Regions from separate parts of the Lactobacillus sp. ESL0700 genome, predicted to be linked through region 4. Evidence: predicted binding sites of a transcription regulator. Region 4 holds the regulator's gene; each other region holds the start of a gene.
What was found. The regulator HrcA, encoded in region 4, represses chaperone genes, less so after heat shock. The targets are predictions, from matches to a motif close to TTAGCACTCNNNNNNNNNGAGTGCTAA.
Positions count from the first base shown of each region.

Region 1: a site for HrcA is predicted at 1,490-1,516, ahead of OZX63_RS07800 (Hsp20/alpha crystallin family protein). Genes of this name have one in related genera too.
Region 2: a site for HrcA is predicted at 1,860-1,886, ahead of OZX63_RS03205 (ATP-dependent Clp protease ATP-binding subunit). Genes of this name have one in related genera too.
Region 3: a site for HrcA is predicted at 2,041-2,067, ahead of groES (co-chaperone GroES). Genes of this name have one in related genera too.

Region 1 covers NZ_CP113930.1:1,624,397-1,628,600, forward strand. The annotation lists gene OZX63_RS07790 (Y-family DNA polymerase) at 1-773, opposite strand, end outside; gene greA (transcription elongation factor GreA) at 948-1,409, opposite strand; gene OZX63_RS07800 (Hsp20/alpha crystallin family protein) at 1,618-2,040, shown strand; gene OZX63_RS07805 (C1 family peptidase) at 2,179-3,501, shown strand; gene OZX63_RS07810 (C1 family peptidase) at 3,595-4,204, shown strand, end outside.
Region 2 covers NZ_CP113930.1:608,885-613,088, forward strand. The annotation lists gene OZX63_RS03205 (ATP-dependent Clp protease ATP-binding subunit) at 1-1,816, opposite strand, end outside; gene OZX63_RS03210 (hypothetical protein) at 1,978-2,160, shown strand; gene OZX63_RS03215 (phosphocarrier protein HPr) at 2,273-2,539, shown strand; gene ptsP (phosphoenolpyruvate--protein phosphotransferase) at 2,539-4,204, shown strand, end outside.
Region 3 covers NZ_CP113930.1:1,400,373-1,404,576, forward strand. The annotation lists gene groL (chaperonin GroEL) at 64-1,692, opposite strand; gene groES (co-chaperone GroES) at 1,710-1,994, opposite strand; gene OZX63_RS06660 (metalloregulator ArsR/SmtB family transcription factor) at 2,189-2,476, shown strand; gene OZX63_RS06665 (glutathione S-transferase N-terminal domain-containing protein) at 2,525-3,157, shown strand; gene OZX63_RS06670 (hypothetical protein) at 3,192-3,821, opposite strand; gene OZX63_RS06675 (M13 family metallopeptidase) at 4,056-4,204, opposite strand, start outside.
Region 4 covers NZ_CP113930.1:1,165,442-1,169,645, forward strand. The annotation lists gene dnaK (molecular chaperone DnaK) at 1-1,315, opposite strand, end outside; gene grpE (nucleotide exchange factor GrpE) at 1,333-1,929, opposite strand; gene hrcA (heat-inducible transcriptional repressor HrcA) at 1,941-2,990, opposite strand; gene ribF (riboflavin biosynthesis protein RibF) at 3,144-4,073, opposite strand; gene truB (tRNA pseudouridine(55) synthase TruB) at 4,093-4,204, opposite strand, start outside.

The DNA of each region.
Region 1 (4,204 bases), 460 kb from region 4:
CTGATAATACTACGGTCAACGCCCCAACTCATGGCAAATAGCTGCTCCCCAATCACGCCAAATTCTTTAGTCAAAATCGCGGGATCAGTGTGAGCCAAATCATACATATTATTAATCTGCAACCGCCGCAATCGCTTCGCCGTTCGTTTGCCAATTCCCCAAACATCTTCAAGATTAGGAATTTGCCAAATTGTATCCGGCACATCAATATAATGCCACGCCGCAATCATTGAGCGCCGGTGCTTAGCGGCAATATCCATCGCTAACTTTGCCAGCAAGGGATTTTCACCAATTCCGCAAGTTGTATACAGTCCCAAAGTTTGACGGATTTCTTGCTGAATTTTGCGGGCAACAAGGTACGGGTCATCACCAAATAAGTGCCATGATTTAGTCATGTCAATCATGCTTTCGTCGATTGAATAAACGTGAATGTCCTCCTCTGCCGCGTACTTACGAAAAATCTGCAAGACCTGCATACTGCGCTTGATATAGAGGTTCATGTGCGGCTCGACTAGCATTAAATCTGGCGCCTGCTTTTTAGATGGCAAATCACGCGCACGCATCACATTAGTTAAACCGTATTTTTTCTTAGCCAACGGTGACGCTGCCATAATTAGGCCCGAACCAAATTTAGTATCTGGTTGGTGCGACAAAACTGCTAAAACAGCCTTCATCGGATTAAGACCTAGCCGGATCGCCTCGCAACTAGCAAAGAACGACTTGTTATCAATCATAAAAATTACGCGATGTGGCTCATAGCAATAATCATACATAGTGACACTTCCTTATTGCAAACATTTGTTCGCTATTAATTAAAACTATTATACGAACTTTTGTTCGAACAATCAAGAACAAGTGCGGAGTAATTAACGTTTTTTGTTCAACATTCTTATATTTCTAAACTTAACGCAAAAGACACAATCCGAAAAAATTCAGATTGTGTCTTCTTATTTAATAGCCATGATTGTTACTTGGTATTCCCCTGCTGGAGCTGCCACAGTTACCGTTGTATTTACCGATTGCTTCATAATTGCCTGACCTAGCGGCGAGTCAAATGCCACTTTACCCTCGTCTAAGTTAGCTTCCATGCGACCAACGATGCGGTATTCTTCGGTTTCATCATCACCAGCAAACTTTAATGTCACTTTTTTTCCTAAGTCAACCTTGCCATTATCGGTCTTTTCCACAATTTCGGCATACTTTAATTGCTTATCCAAGTAACGCAACCTGCTTTGCAAGTGCCCCAGGTCGCGTTTGGCCTCCGTGTATTCGGTATTTTCGGATAAATCACCTAGACTGCGTGCCTCCTGCAAAATCTTAATTCTGCGGGGGCGATCCTTTTTTAAATCAGCAATTTCATCCTTAATTTTTTGGTAGCCTTCCGGTGTCATTTTTTGATAATAAACCACAAATATTACTCCTCTAGTTTTTTGATTTAAAATTATCCACAAGCAAAATAGCTAGTCATAGCAAGCTTTCTTTCTTAAATTTAGCACTCTAAAATTAAGAGTGCTAAATATTTCCATTTTTCAAATCTGCCTACTATAATAATCAGTGTAAGGAAGAAATGAAAGTCTTCTTTACCAATAATTTAATTTTTGAAAGGAAGTTTTTACTATGGCACAAGATTTAACGAATCGTCACAATAACTTATTTGACGCAATGAATGATTGGTTTGACCTTCCACAGAAATTTTTTGATGATAACGAAATGGCAAAATTAATGCAGGCTGATGTTGCTGAAAACGACAAGAACTATGTTGTTAAAGTTGACATGCCCGGTATGGACAAGGAAAAGATTAATTTAAACTACAGTAACGGGATTTTGAGCGTATCCGGCTCTAGAAAATCATTCAAAGATTTGTCTAAAGATGACAGCATTATCCACCGCGAAAGAAGCGAAGGACACATTTCTCGTAGCTTTAGATTACCAAATGTAGTTGCAAGTGAGATTCATGCAAAGTATGATAAAGGTGTATTGACTATCACCCTGCCAAAGCAAAATGCTGGCAGCAATGATAACTCGATTTCAATCGATTAACTTATTATTATACTTGCAAGAAGTCTCAGATAAGTTGCCAATACAAGTAATTCTCTAAAACGAGTTCAGCTATTGAACTCGTTTTTCTTTTGCCCTAAAATATTTATTAATAATTAATTAAAAAAGGAGCATTATTTAATGAACCATCAACTCTCATTTCAAGAATTGGCAAAATATTCTGCTGACTTCAACAAGCAACCACAAAATCAGGTTATTGCCCGTGCTGCCCAAAAGAGTGGCATTTTCGCGGCTTCCTATAATGAACAAAAAGCCAGCAATGACCTTAACCGCGTCTTCTCAACAGAACTTGATGTCGGCCAAGTTACAGCACAAAAGCATTCCGGACGCTGCTGGGAATTTGCTGCTCTCAATGTTTTGCGTCACTACTTTGGTAAAAAGTACCACACCAAAGATTTTACTTTCTCACAAAGTTATAATTTTTTCTGGGATAAAATCGAACGCGCCAATATTTTTTATAACAACATTATTAAAACGGCGGACCAAGACCTCGACTCACGAACTGTGCGCAAGTATCTGGCAAGTGCTGGTCAAGACGGCGGCCATTGGCAATTAGCTGCTGCTTTAGTGCAAAAGTACGGCGTCGTCCCAAGTTACGCAATGCCAGAAAGCTTCAACGCCAACAATACCGATGCTTTGAAGATGGCTCTAGGCAAAAAAATGCGCAAGGATGCTTTAGTATTGCGCCAATTAAAGCAAGCTGGTAAAGACACCGAGGCTGCAGAAGCACAAGACCACTTTTTAAGTGAAATTTACCGCATGACGGCGATTGCTGTTGGCGAGCCACCCAAGAAATTCGACTTAGAATACCGTGATGACAATAAAAAGTATCACTTAGATAAGGACCTAACGCCGCAAATATTCTACCAAAAGTATCTTGGCGACCTCGACTTAGACGACTACGTTGTCTTAACAAATTCACCTAACCATGAATATAACAAATTGTACGGCTATTCTGCCGATAATAATGTGGCTGGCTTATGCGAAATTAAGCTACTCAACGTCCCGATGACCTACCTTGCAGACGCAACAATTAAGCAGCTCAAGGATGACGAAGCAGTCTGGTTTGGCAACGATGTTTTGCACGAATTAGACCGGCCGCAAGGATACCTCGACTCGCAACTTTACCAAATGGGCAGCCTCTTTGATGTTGACTTAAAGATGTCCAAGGCTGATCGCTTGCGAACAGGCGAAGCTAACTTCTCACACGCCATGACTTTTGTTGGTGTTGATGAAGATCAAGGCGAAGTGCGCCGCTGGAAAGTTGAAAACTCTTGGGGCGACCAAGTTGGTAAGAACGGCTACTTTGTGATGAGCAATGACTGGTTTAACGACTACGTTTATGAAGTTGCTGTTCACAAAAAGTATTTGACACCAGAACAACTGGCTCTAGCAGAAGGCCCAATTGCCGAAGATTTGCCAGTTTGGGACCCATTAGGCTAATAAATAAAAAACTGAGTTCAGCAATTGAACTCGGTTTTCTTTTAGCTTAAAATTAAAGAGTAATTCAAAAAAGATTAAAAAGGGAGAACAGAAATGGGACACAAATTAACTGTGCAAGAACTCGAAAAGTTCGCTGACAACTTTAACGAGAATCCGAAAAACCAAGTCGTTGCTCGCGCTGCTCAAAAGAGCGGTGTTCAGATGGCTTCATATAATGAACGCGTACAAGGTGAATTGACCCGGGTCTTTTCAACAGAATTAGATACGGAAAATGTCACTAACCAGCGCCAATCTGGTCGTTGCTGGGAATTTGCGACGCTAAATATTTTGCGCCACAACTTTGGTAAAAAATACCACGTTAAAAATTTCACCTTCTCACAAAGTTACAACTTTTTCTGGGATAAAATTGAGCGCGCCAATATTTTTTACGACAACATTTTAGCCACTGCAGATGAGCCACTCGACTCACGGACTGTTAAGGCTTATTTAAATGATGCCGGCGAAGATGGCGGTCAATTCCACATGGCTGCAGCATTAATTAAAAAATATGGTGTAGTGCCAACATACGCAATGCCAGAAAGTTTCAACACTAATAACACGAATGCCTTTGCTAAAGCCTTAGGTGACAAAATGCGCAAGGATGCCTTAGTATTACGCGACTTAAAGCAAGCTGGCAAGGATGAAGAAATTGAAGAAAAACGGC
Region 2 (4,204 bases), 560 kb from region 4:
TGGAGCTTCTAGCCGAATCTTTTTCTTCATCGGTGTTTTCAGCTGCAAACCCGACGCTGGTATTTTTAATTCCTTGACCAGCATTGGAAGTCATAATGATGATTGTATCTTTAAAGGAAACAGTCCGTCCTTGTGAGTCGGTCAGTCGACCGTCATCCAAGATTTGCAGGAACAAGTTCATTACCGATGGATCAGCCTTTTCGATTTCATCAAGTAAAATCAGGCTGTAAGGGTGACGACGCACTTGTTCGGTTAATTGACCAGCTTCTTCGTAACCGACATAACCAGGAGCAGAGCCGATTAATTTGGAAACAGAATAGGATTCCATAAATTCCGACATATCAAAGCGAATCATGGCATTTTCTGAACCGAACATTTGCTTAGCTAATTGCTTAGCTAGCTCCGTCTTACCGACCCCAGTTGGACCAACAAAGAGGAAGGAACCAATTGGGCGACCAGACTTGTTAAAGCCAATCCGGTTGCGGCGGATTGCGCGAGCAACCTTATCAACAGCTTGGTCTTGTCCAATAACATGGGCCTTTAAAGTTGGTGCCAAGTTTTGCAACTGGTTTTCCTCTTGCTTTTGCAAGTCGCCAACAGGAATACCAGTCTTTTCTTCAACAATCTTGTTCATGATCTTGCTGGTAATAATCGGGGACTTGTCAGGATCAATCTTTTGATCTTTTACCTTATTATACTTTTCGATTTGGTCGCGGTAATATGCGGCCTTTTCATAGTCCTCATTTTTCAGTGATTCTTGCTTCAATTGTTGAGCAGCAGCAATTCTTTCCTTAATCTTGTCCTTATCAACGTAGGGAATAGTCAGGTTCATTCTTGAACCAGCCTCGTCGAGCAGGTCGATGGCCTTGTCAGGCAAGAAGCGATCTTGAATATAGCGTTCTGAAAGTTCAGCTGCCGATTTAATTGCATCGTCGGTGTAGTGAACGTGGTGGTAATCCTCGTAGCGCTTTTGGATACCTTGCAAAATGCGAATGGTTTCCGCAACTGACGGTTCCTTGACGTCAACAGGTTGGAAACGGCGGGCTAAAGCTGAATCCTTTTCGATTTCGCGGTATTCTTTTAACGTGGTTGCGCCGACTAATTGCAGATCGCCGCGGGCAAGGGCAGGCTTAATAATATTACCAGCGTCCATTCCGCCTTCTGCGTTCCCAGCACCAACAATTTCGTGAATTTCATCGATGAACAAAATAATATCGTCATGTTGTTGCAATTCTTTAATCAGTTGCTGCATCCGCTGCTCAAATTGACCACGAATACCGGTTCCTTGAACAAGTGAAACGACGTTTAGTGAAATAATTCGCTTGTCTTGTAATTTAGCAGGCACCGAGCCGTCGACGATTTGTTGGGCTAGACCTTCCACAACTGCTGTTTTACCAACGCCGGCTTCCCCAATTAGGACCGGATTATTTTTAGTTCTTCTATTTAAAATCTCGATTACCCGAGCAATTTCTTTATCCCGACCAATCACTGGGTCAATTTTGCCCTTTTTAGCTAATGCCGTTAAGTCAGTGCCATATTGGTCAAGTAATGAACGACCACCATTATTGCCGCCGTTAGCTCTTTGCGGTTGGCCTTGATTAGCGTTGTTAAATGCAGCGCTATTACCGTTCATGCTATTAAATAAGTCATCAAAGTCTCCGAAGAAACCGTTGTTGTCATTATTCATATTAATATTTCCTTGTTGTTTAAGTTCTTGATAACATTGTCCACATAAATTAATTTCGCGGCTTTGACCATTAACCTTCGCATAAAGGTGAATGGAAGCAGGCCGCTTTTGACAGTTTTGACAAAGCAATTATACTTACCGCCTTTCATTTCAAGTTTACTAAATTATATAATTAGCACTCTCAATAATCAAGTGCTAAAACTCAAAAACTTATTTTTTGTAAGTCCAATAAATATGTTAAAATAACAGTGGTCATTAAGTAAAAAGACAAAAAAGACGGTGATATTTTAGTGGATTATCAAAAAATTCTTGAACAATTGGCTGATGGTGAGCTTGATCAATATGAGGTTGAGCCTCAAGATGCCTTTGGTTTTCAAACTGCGCTGCGCGCATTTGGCAAAAGACAAAATATAACAGGCCGCGCCTTACGTGGTGGAAAAATCATTTATTCACAGTCAAAGGTAGAAAATTGATTATGTAAACTGTTACATTTATGTTGTCTAATTCACAAAAAAATGATAGTCTAATATTTGAATAGGTATTTACTACCGTTTTGATTTTTCAATTTAAAAGGAGATAATTATAATGGAAAAACGCGATTTTCATGTTGTTGCAGAAACAGGTATTCATGCTCGTCCAGCTACGCTTTTAGTACAAGCTGCTTCTAAATTTGGTTCAGATATCAATTTGGAATACAACGGCAAGTCAGTTAACTTGAAGTCAATCATGGGTGTAATGTCACTCGGCGTTGGCAAGGGCGCAGATGTTACAATCAGCGCTGAAGGTGACGACGAAAAAGACGCCATTGCTGCTATTACAGACACAATGAAAAAAGAGGGTTTAGCTGAATAATGACCAAGACTTTAAAAGGAATTGCTGCAAGTGATGGTATCGCTGTAGCACCTGCTTATCTCTTGGTAGAACCAGATCTTTCATTTACGAAGACCACTGTTGCCGACGCTGCTAGTGAATTGGATCGCTTTAAAAAGGCGACCGATGCTTCAGTTAAAGAAGTTGAACAAATTCGCGACAGCGCAAAAAAGAGTTTAGGCGAGGACGAAGCTCAAGTATTTGAAGCCCATTTGATGATTTTAAATGACCCTGAATTTACCGGAGCCATTGAAACTGAAATCAAAGATCAAAAAGTTAATAGTGAAGCCGCACTTGATGAAACTGCACAAAAGTTTATTGCAATTTTTGAAGGAATGACCGACAACGCTTATATGCAACAACGTGCTGCTGATGTGCGCGATGTTTCTAAGCGGGTAATGGCCCATCTTTTAAATAAAGAATTGCCTAACCCAGCTGCAATTGATCATGAAGTTATTGTGGTTGCGCATGATTTGACACCTAGTGACACTGCTCAATTAAACAAGCAATTTGTTAAGGGCTTTGTAACTGATATTGGTGGTCGAACTGCGCACTCAGCAATTATGGCTCGTTCACTTGAATTACCAGCTGTTGTTGGGACTGATTCAATTACTAAGGACGTTGAAAACGGCCAAACTTTGGTAGTTGACGGTTTGAACGGTGATGCAGTTGTTGAACCAAGTGATGAGCAAGTAGCTGACTACAAGCAAAAGAGTGAAGCATTCTTAGCACAAAAGGCTGAATGGGAAAAATTAAAGAACGAACCATCAGTTACTGCTGATGGTAAGAAATTCACCATTGCAGCTAACATTGGTACGCCAAACGATATGCAAGGTGTTAATGATAACGGTGCCGAAGCCGTTGGCTTGTATAGAACCGAATTCTTGTACATGGATTCTAAGGACTTCCCAACAGAAGACCAACAATTCGAAGCTTATAAAGAAGTTATCGAAGGAATGAACGGCAAGCAAGTTATCATTCGGACAATGGATATCGGTGGTGATAAGCACCTTGATTATTGGGACTTACCAGACGAAATGAACCCATTCTTAGGTGTTCGGGCAATTAGACTGTCACTGAAGAACGAAGACATTTTCCGGACGCAATTAAGAGCATTGCTTAGAGCTTCTGCTTACGGTAAATTAGGAATTATGTTCCCAATGATCGGTACATTGAACGAATTACGTAAGGCCAAGGCAATTTTAGCTGAAGAAAAAGCTAAGTTGACAAGCGACGGCGTTAAAATTGGTGATAACTTAGAAGTTGGGATGATGATTGAAGTTCCAGCTGCTGCAGTTTTAGCTGATCAATTTGCCAAGGAAGTTGATTTCTTCTCAATTGGAACTAATGACTTAATCCAATACACAATGGCTGCTGACCGGGGTAATGATAATGTTTCTTATCTTTACCAACCAGCTAACCCATCAGTATTACGCCTAATTAAGCATACAATTGATGCAGCTCACGAAAATGGTATTTGGTGTGGCATGTGTGGTGAAGCCGCTGGCGACAGCACCATGTTCCCAATTTTATTGTCAATGGGTCTTGATGAATATTCAATGAGTGCAACCTCTATTTTGCGGATTAGAAGCTTAATGAAGAAGTTCAACACTGAAGACATTAAGGAATTGGCAAATAAAGCATGTT
Region 3 (4,204 bases), 230 kb from region 4:
TCTCACCACGCAAAAAAAGCCGCTCACATGAGCGGCTTTTTTGAGGGTTGATTTATTTAATTATTACATCATTCCTGGAGCACCAGCGCCAGCACCTGCGGCTGGATCAGCTGGTTTGTCTTCTGGAATTTCAGCAACTACTGCTTCAGTAGTTAAGAGCAGTGCAGCAATTGAAGCGGCATTTTGTAAAGCAGTGCGAGTAACCTTGGTTGGGTCAATAATACCTGAGTCAACCATGTTCTCCCACTTGCCATTAGCAGCGTTGTAACCAACTTCGTTGTCTTGCTTTTCAAGTTCGTTCAAGATAACAGAACCATCTTCACCAGCGTTTTCAGCGATTTGGCGAACTGGAGCACTTAAAGCACGTAAAACAATGTTGATACCGGTTTGTTCATCAGCAGTTTCACCCTTAAGGTCCTTAACAGCTGATTCAACATCAACTAAAGCAGTACCACCACCAGCAACGTAGCCTTCGTCAACAGCAGCACGAGTTGAGTTCAAAGCGTCTTCAATACGGTAACGACGCTCTTTCAATTCAGTTTCAGTAGCAGCACCAACGTGGATAACTGCAACACCACCAGTTAATTTAGCCAAACGTTCTTGCAGCTTCTTCTTGTCAAAGTCAGAAGTTGTTTCTTCGATTTGCTTTCTGATTGATTCTTCACGTTCCTTGATTGCATCGTCAGAACCAGCACCATCAACAATGGTTGTTGAGTCCTTAGTAATTGTAATCCGACGTGCTTGACCTAATTGGTCAATTGTAGTGTCCTTCAATTCAAGACCTAAGTCTTCAGTAATTACAGTACCACCAGTTAAAGCAGCAATATCTTGTAATTGTTCCTTGCGGCGGTCGCCAAAGCCTGGAGCCTTAACAGCAACAACGTTGAAAGTACCACGAATCTTGTTCAAAACAAGTGTTGGCAAAGCTTCACCAGAAACATCGTCAGCAATGATTAACAATGACTTACCTTGTTGCACGATTTCTTGCAATAATGGCAAAATGTCTTGAATGTTAGAAATCTTCTTGTCGGTAATCAAAATGTATGGGTTGTCGAGGTCAGCTTCCATCTTGTCGTTGTCAGTTACCATGTATTGTGACAGGTAGCCGCGATCAAATTGCATCCCTTCAACAACTGATAATTCAGTTTCAATACCACGAGAATCTTCAATGGTAATTACACCGTCGTTACCAACCTTTTCCATTGCATCGGCAATTAAATCACCAACTTCTTTAGAAGCACTTGAAACAGCGGCAACTTGAGCGATTTGGTCTTTTGAAGAAACAGTGTGGCTGATCTTGTGTAATTCATCAGTTACAGCCTTAGTAGCCTTTTCAATCCCGCGGCGAACACCAACTGGGTTAGCACCAGCAGTTACGTTCTTCATTCCTTCGCGGATGATTGCTTGAGTCAAAACAACAGCAGTAGTAGTACCGTCACCTGCAATATCATTAGTCTTTTGTGCTGCTTCAGCAACTAACTTAGCACCCATGTTTTCATAATGGTCTTTTAATTCGATTGCTTTAGCAATTGTAACACCATCGTTTGTAATTTCTGGGTTGCCATATGATTGTTCCAAAACAACATTCCGACCCTTAGGACCAATAGTTGTCTTAACAGTATCAGCTAACTTGTCAACACCCTTTAATAGGGAACGTCTTGCATTTTCTGAAAATTTAATATCTTTTGCCAATTTAATTCGCTCCTTAATTACTTAACGATTGCTAAAATATCTTTTTCGTGAAGGACTAAGTACTTTTCACCTTCGTATTTAACGTTGGTGCCAGAATACTTATCGTATAAAACAACGTCGCCCTTCTTAACAGTCATTGGAATCTTACTGCCGTTTTCTGCATAAGCACCTTCACCAACAGCAACAATTTCACCTTCAGTTGGCTTTTCTTTAGCATTTGATGCAAGAACGATACCGCCAACAGTCTTTTCTTCTTCTTCTTTAACTTTTACGATCACGCGATCACCAATAGGTTGTAACACGATTGCCTCCTAAAATTAATTTCAAAATTTATTTACTTTAATCAGGTTAGCACTCTTATTAGTCAAGTGCTAACTTACATGTATTATAATAACCTCTTTTACTAAAAAATACAAGAAAAAGTTAGCACTTTTTCATTTAAAGTGCTAATTATCTTTTTATTGCACTAGCAGGTAATTAATAGTAAGCTAGTTCTATGAATATCGAAACAACAAAAACACAAAAGCTTGCTAGCTTATTCAATGCTCTCAGTGAGCCGAACCGAATTAACATCATCAGAATATTACGCGATAGTAATCGGGAATTGTCTTGCAGCGAGGTCAGCGACTTGCTCCAAATCGCACCATCCACCGTTTCCTATCACTTTAAAGCATTACGCAAGGCCGGGTTAACCAAGACCAGACAAGAAGCTCAAACTAAATATCTTTCATTAAATAAGGCAACTTTTGCCAAATATTTACCTGGACTCTTAGACTCATTATGAGTTTTTTTACCGTGTTATTTCGATATTTATAGAAATAAGGAGGACAACATGAAATTATTTTATTCATCAGGTGCAAGTTCCTTAGCACCACATATATTACTTGAAGAAAGCAATCTAACTTATACTGCAGAAAAGGTCAACTTAGACCACAAGACTTGGGCACAAGGCGACTATAATACAATTAATCCGAAGTCTTATGTACCAGCTCTTGAAACAGAATCCGGTTCTATCTTAACCGAATGCGCCGTTATTTTAGAATATATTGCAAGACAGGTTCCCGAAAAAGCTTTAATTGCGGGTTATGCTACTGCTGAATATTGGCAGCAGCGAACTTGGCTCAATTATATCGCCACCGAACTACACAAGAATTTCATTTCACCATTCAGAAAAGGCAATTGGCTGCCCAACACTGCAGAATCTAAAGAATTGGTCTACCAACGCGTTTTGCCACGGCTAAAATATGTTGATCAACAGTTAGCAGACCAAACTTATTTGGTTAATAATCAATTTTGCGTAGCTGATGCTTATCTCTTTGTCATGACCAACTGGCTGCAGCGTTTAGATTACGGCTTCAATGATCTAGCTAATCTAGAAAGATTTGACTCTGCCATACGTTTGCGCTCAGCGGTGCAACGCGTTTTAAAGCAAGAAGGAAAACCGCACTCATTAACAGAGCAATAAATAAGCCAGCTTTAACCCCAGCTGACTTTAACACTTACTTTTTTATGATAGAAGCAATTCCAGCAATAATGTTGTGATATTGCTTTTCATTTTCCACAAATGAATCATTATTAATAATAATATCGGCAATCTCTTTAACTTCTTTAGCACCGTGCTTTATCTTAAATTGATCTTTTTTCTTAGTTCGAGCGACGATTTCTTCAAATGTAAACTCTTTGCCATTATCAATGGTTTGCTTTTTAAATTCACGAGTAGCGCGAACCCTAAGAGGAGCCTCAATATAGATGTTCATCATCTTTGAACCCAATAGTTGTTTTAAATAAACGCCAAGCTCTGCACGATAAAGACTTTCAATTGAAGCATAATGGACATTGGCCTTTTCCATTTCACCTACCAGACGATAAAAAAATTCTCTGAAAATTTCTTGTTGATTATCGGCATAAAGATTTTGGAAGTCTGCTTCTGAAGGATGATCTACAAATTCGTAACCACGCTCACGCATCATATCCTTTTCAATCTGAATAATTTTCATTCGCTTAATCCCGATACTATCAAGATAAAGACCTGCGGCTGACTTACCACATTCACTTAAGCCGCCTAATGAGAACATGCCTTTGACATAATTTTTTCTGGCAATAAATTGTTCCTCGGTAATTTTCATCATTAACCTCTTTTCTAATCAAATAGTTTTCTGTTCGCGCTTTTATAGGCTCTTATTATGCTCAATAAGTTATCGGTCCACATTACAGCGTAAATAATTAAATAACCTTTCTTGCCATTTTACAATTACTTTTTTAATGTTATCGTTAACAAATTATTATTTTAAGCATAGTAAAACCCCGAAATTAATTCAGCTCAATTTCGGGGTTTTATCTTGCTATGACTTATGAAATAGAGATTACCAAATTATTACTCTCTTTTTTGGTGACAGCCACATACCATCAGTCTTCTTAACTTTAAAGACTTTATAGAAGTCCGGTTGACACTGCACCTGAACGTTTGCTCGCAAAGCATTTGGTGAGTGAACATCAGTAGCTAGCATAGCTG
Region 4 (4,204 bases):
CACGAGGTGCTGCAGGAATGTCAGTTAATTCAAAGCGTCCCAAAGTCTTATCATCTTGAGCCATTGGACGTTCACCTTGTAAAACATGAACGTCAACGGCTGGTTGGTTATCAGCAGCCGTTGAGAAGATTTGACTCTTAGAAGTTGGAATTGTTGTGTTCTTTTCAATTAACTTAGTGAAGACACCACCCATGGTTTCAATACCAAGTGATAATGGTGTAACATCAAGCAAAACAACATCCTTAACGTCACCTGAGATAACCCCACCTTGAATGGCAGCACCCAAAGCAACAGCTTCGTCAGGGTTAATTGAGTGGTCAGGTTCCTTACCAGCCCACTTCTTAACAGCTTCCTGAACGGCAGGAATACGAGTTGAACCACCGTTTAAGATAACCTTGTCAATGTCACTAACTGTCAAGTCAGCATCGTTTAAGGCATTGTCAAAAGCAACCTTAGTGCGATCAACTAAGTCACTAGTTAATTCATCAAATTTAGCACGAGTTAAGTCAGCTTCAAGGTGCAAAGGACCAGATTCACCAGCAGAAATGAACGGTAATGAAATGTGAGTTGAAGATACACCAGACAAGTCCTTCTTAGCTTTTTCTGCGGCATCCTTTAACCGTTGCAAAGCCATCTTGTCTTTAGATAAATCAACGCCATTTTCATCCTTAAAGTTTTGGATGAGCCAATCCATGATCTTGTTGTCAAAGTCGTCACCACCAAGGTGAGTATCACCGTTAGTTGATAATACTTGGAAGACGCCGTCACCTAATTGCAATACGGAAACATCAAAAGTACCACCACCAAGGTCGTAAACTAAGACTTTTTCATCTTCGGCATCTTTATCAAGGCCATATGCCAATGAAGAAGCAGTTGGTTCGTTAATGATCCGCTTAATGTCTAAACCAGCAATCTTACCGGCATCCTTAGTAGCTTGACGTTGAGCATCGTTGAAGTATGCAGGAACAGTGACAACAGCATCAGTAACCTTTTCACCTAGGTAATCTTCAGAGAATTTCTTGATATATTGCAAAATCATTGCGGAAATTTCTTGAGGAGTATAGGACTTATCTCCAACTTTAACTTTATAATCTGCTTCACCCATGTGACGCTTAATTGAAATAACAGTATTCGGGTTAGTGATTGCTTGACGTTTTGCAACCTCACCAACTTGAATTTCACCATCTTTGAAAGCAACTACTGATGGTGTAGTCCGGTTACCTTCAGGGTTAGTAATAATCTTTGGTTCTTTACCTTCAAGAACAGCAACTGCTGAGTTAGTTGTTCCGAGGTCGATTCCGATAACTTTTGACATTGATTAACATCCTTTCATTACTGTGCAACAACAACCATTGCTGGTCTTAATGTACGGTCTTTGTATTGATATCCTTTTTGTAAAACTTGGACAACGTGGTCCTTTTGATCATCGCTGCTGGCTGCAACTGTTTGAACAGCTTGATGCAGTGTCGGATCAAATTTAACACCTTCGGCCTCAATTTCACTAATTCCGTGATCTTTCATGGCCTTAACTAAAGAATCAAGTGTCATTTGCACACCCTTCTTTAGCTGTTGAGATGCTTCATCATCAACCTTTGTACCTAAGGCACGCTCTAAATTATCCATTGCTGGTAGTACGTCCTTAGCTAAAGATTGCGACTCATACTTTATTAGTTGTGCCCGTTCTTTATTATAGCGGTTTTGCATATTCTGCATTTCTGCTTGACTACGCAAATACTTATCTTCAAAATCTTTGCTGGCTGCTTGAGCTTTAGCTAATTCTTCTTGAAGCTTTTGCTCTGGCGTTTTTTCTTTTTTATCAGCTTTTACAGCTTGCTTCTTCGCTTCAGATTTTGTTTCTTTTTCTGACTTTGCGGTAGTCGCTTCTGTTTGATCTAAATCTTTTTCACTAGGAAAATCTTTTTTACTCACGGCTAACCTCCTTATTTAAATCGACCATAATATTCAAGTAATTTCTTTGCCAGCTCATTTCTGAAATATTCAAGTAGGCCAATTACTTGTGAATACGGCATATTCGTTGGTCCTAGCAAGGCAATTACACCTTTGCCGTGGGAGCCAACACTATATTCTGCAGTTAACAAACTGTAATCCTTTAATAATTCGTTTGGTAATTCTGAGCCTAAACTAACCCTAACAGGAAAGCGACCCGAATTAGAAGTTGGCCGGTAGGCCACAAGATTGGCAATCAAATCATCTTGATCAACCAACTCATACAGCGAACGAATGCTTGAAACATCATTTGTTGAAGTATTATTTAACAAATTAATTTGACCATCAACGTATAGCTGCTCGCTAGCAGCATCGTTAATGACATCTTCAACCAAATCAATCAGTTCGCTAGCATGCTTACCACTGATATTTTGACCAACAGCCTTATTAAGCAGTTCCGGCGTGATTTCAGTTAAACTTTTACCGACTAGTTCATCGTTAATCATACGGACGGCTTTTTCAATTTCGTCGCCATGAACATTGTGCGGTAAATTATAAACCTGATTCTGAACACTGCCATCACTAGTAACCAGAATTGCCATCACCTGGCGACCAACTAGCGGTACAATCCGAAATCCCGTTACAGTTACATCCCGGTTCTCTGGTCCTTCCGCAAATGCCGTATAATTAGTTAAATCGGATAAAATTTTAGCAGCTTCCTGAACAATTTCGTTAACTTGATGAAACGGTCGGTCAAGCTGACTAATAATTTTGGTATAAACAGATTCCGGTATTTGCAGTGGCTCGACTAAATTATCAAGATAATAGCGGTAGCCCTCACTGGAAGGCACGCGACCACTAGAAGAATGAGTCTTTTCAATTAAGCCCTTATCTTCTAGGACAACCATCTCATTTCTGATGGTTGCACTCGACACCTTAATCGGCAACTGATTCATCACTGTCTTCGAACCTACTGGATCATGAGTCTGTGTAAAGTCATTAATGATTGTTTTTAAAATAAGTTCTTGACGTTCGGTCAACATAAATATCGCCCTCACTTTTAGCACTCTCATATCTTTTGTGCTAACAATTATTATGATACTAGCATTTAGCAGAATGTCAAGCCGAGTGCTAAAAATATTTACATTTTCTAACAGCAAAAAATTTCCACCTACCGTTTAAGTAGATGGAAGTCTTTATTTGTCAGCAAAGTAAGCCTTGATTTCTGCTTCATCATGCGTCATTTGCTTTTTTAATCCTGCAAGATCAGCAAATTTTATTTCACCTCGGGTATATTTATACCACTTGATAACCATCTTTTCCCCGTATGCTTCTTGGTCGAAGCCAAACAGGTTAGATTCAATAAAAATCTGTTTGCCTTCATTAATCGTCACGTTGTAGCCAACACTAGTCATAGAATCATACCATTTGTCGCCGATGTTTGTTCTGGTTGCATAGACACCAACTTTAGGCAAAACCTTGTTTTCCGACCAAACCAAATTAGCCGTAGGAAAGCCTAACTTATGCCCATTACGTAGACCGTGGCCGACAATGCCAGACATGACATATGGCGAGCCTAACAGCTTGGTTGCTAGCTCCATATTGCCGTCACTAACTGCTTTTCTGATTTCAGTTGAGCCAATTTTCTGACCCTCATAAGTTTGCTTGGGAACATCAATAATATCAAATCTTCCTTTAGCAAATTTAGGGAAGTTTTTCATATTGGCAATGTCTTTTGGCCCGTAAGTATAATCAAAACCGGCAACAACGGTATCTGCTTTTAGTCGCACGATAATCTGGTCGACAAATTCTTGCGCTGTTAATTTGCTAAATTCGTCATTAAAATGAATGACAATCAAGTAATCGACACCCAATTGCGCCATTTTATAAGCCTTCTCATCCAGACTATCAATGTAAACAACCTTAGCATTTTGATAAACTTCTTTTGGATGACGGTCAAACGTCATGACAACAAGTGGCAAGTGCTTTTTAGTTGCTGCTTCACGCGCTAATTCAATCAAGTTCTGATGTCCGCGGTGAACACCATCAAAAAAACCTAACGCTAATACGATTTTACTTGGTATTAAATTTTCTTTAACTGGATAAGTTAAATGGATAATTTGCACAATAAGACCTTCATTTCACCTATTCATTTTGCAAGAGCATCAAATTAGGACGATAGTTTTCCGTATCCTTTTGATAAATTGCCTTAACCTTATTATTGTATCGTAATGCAACCTGATTTGCATCAGTTTCT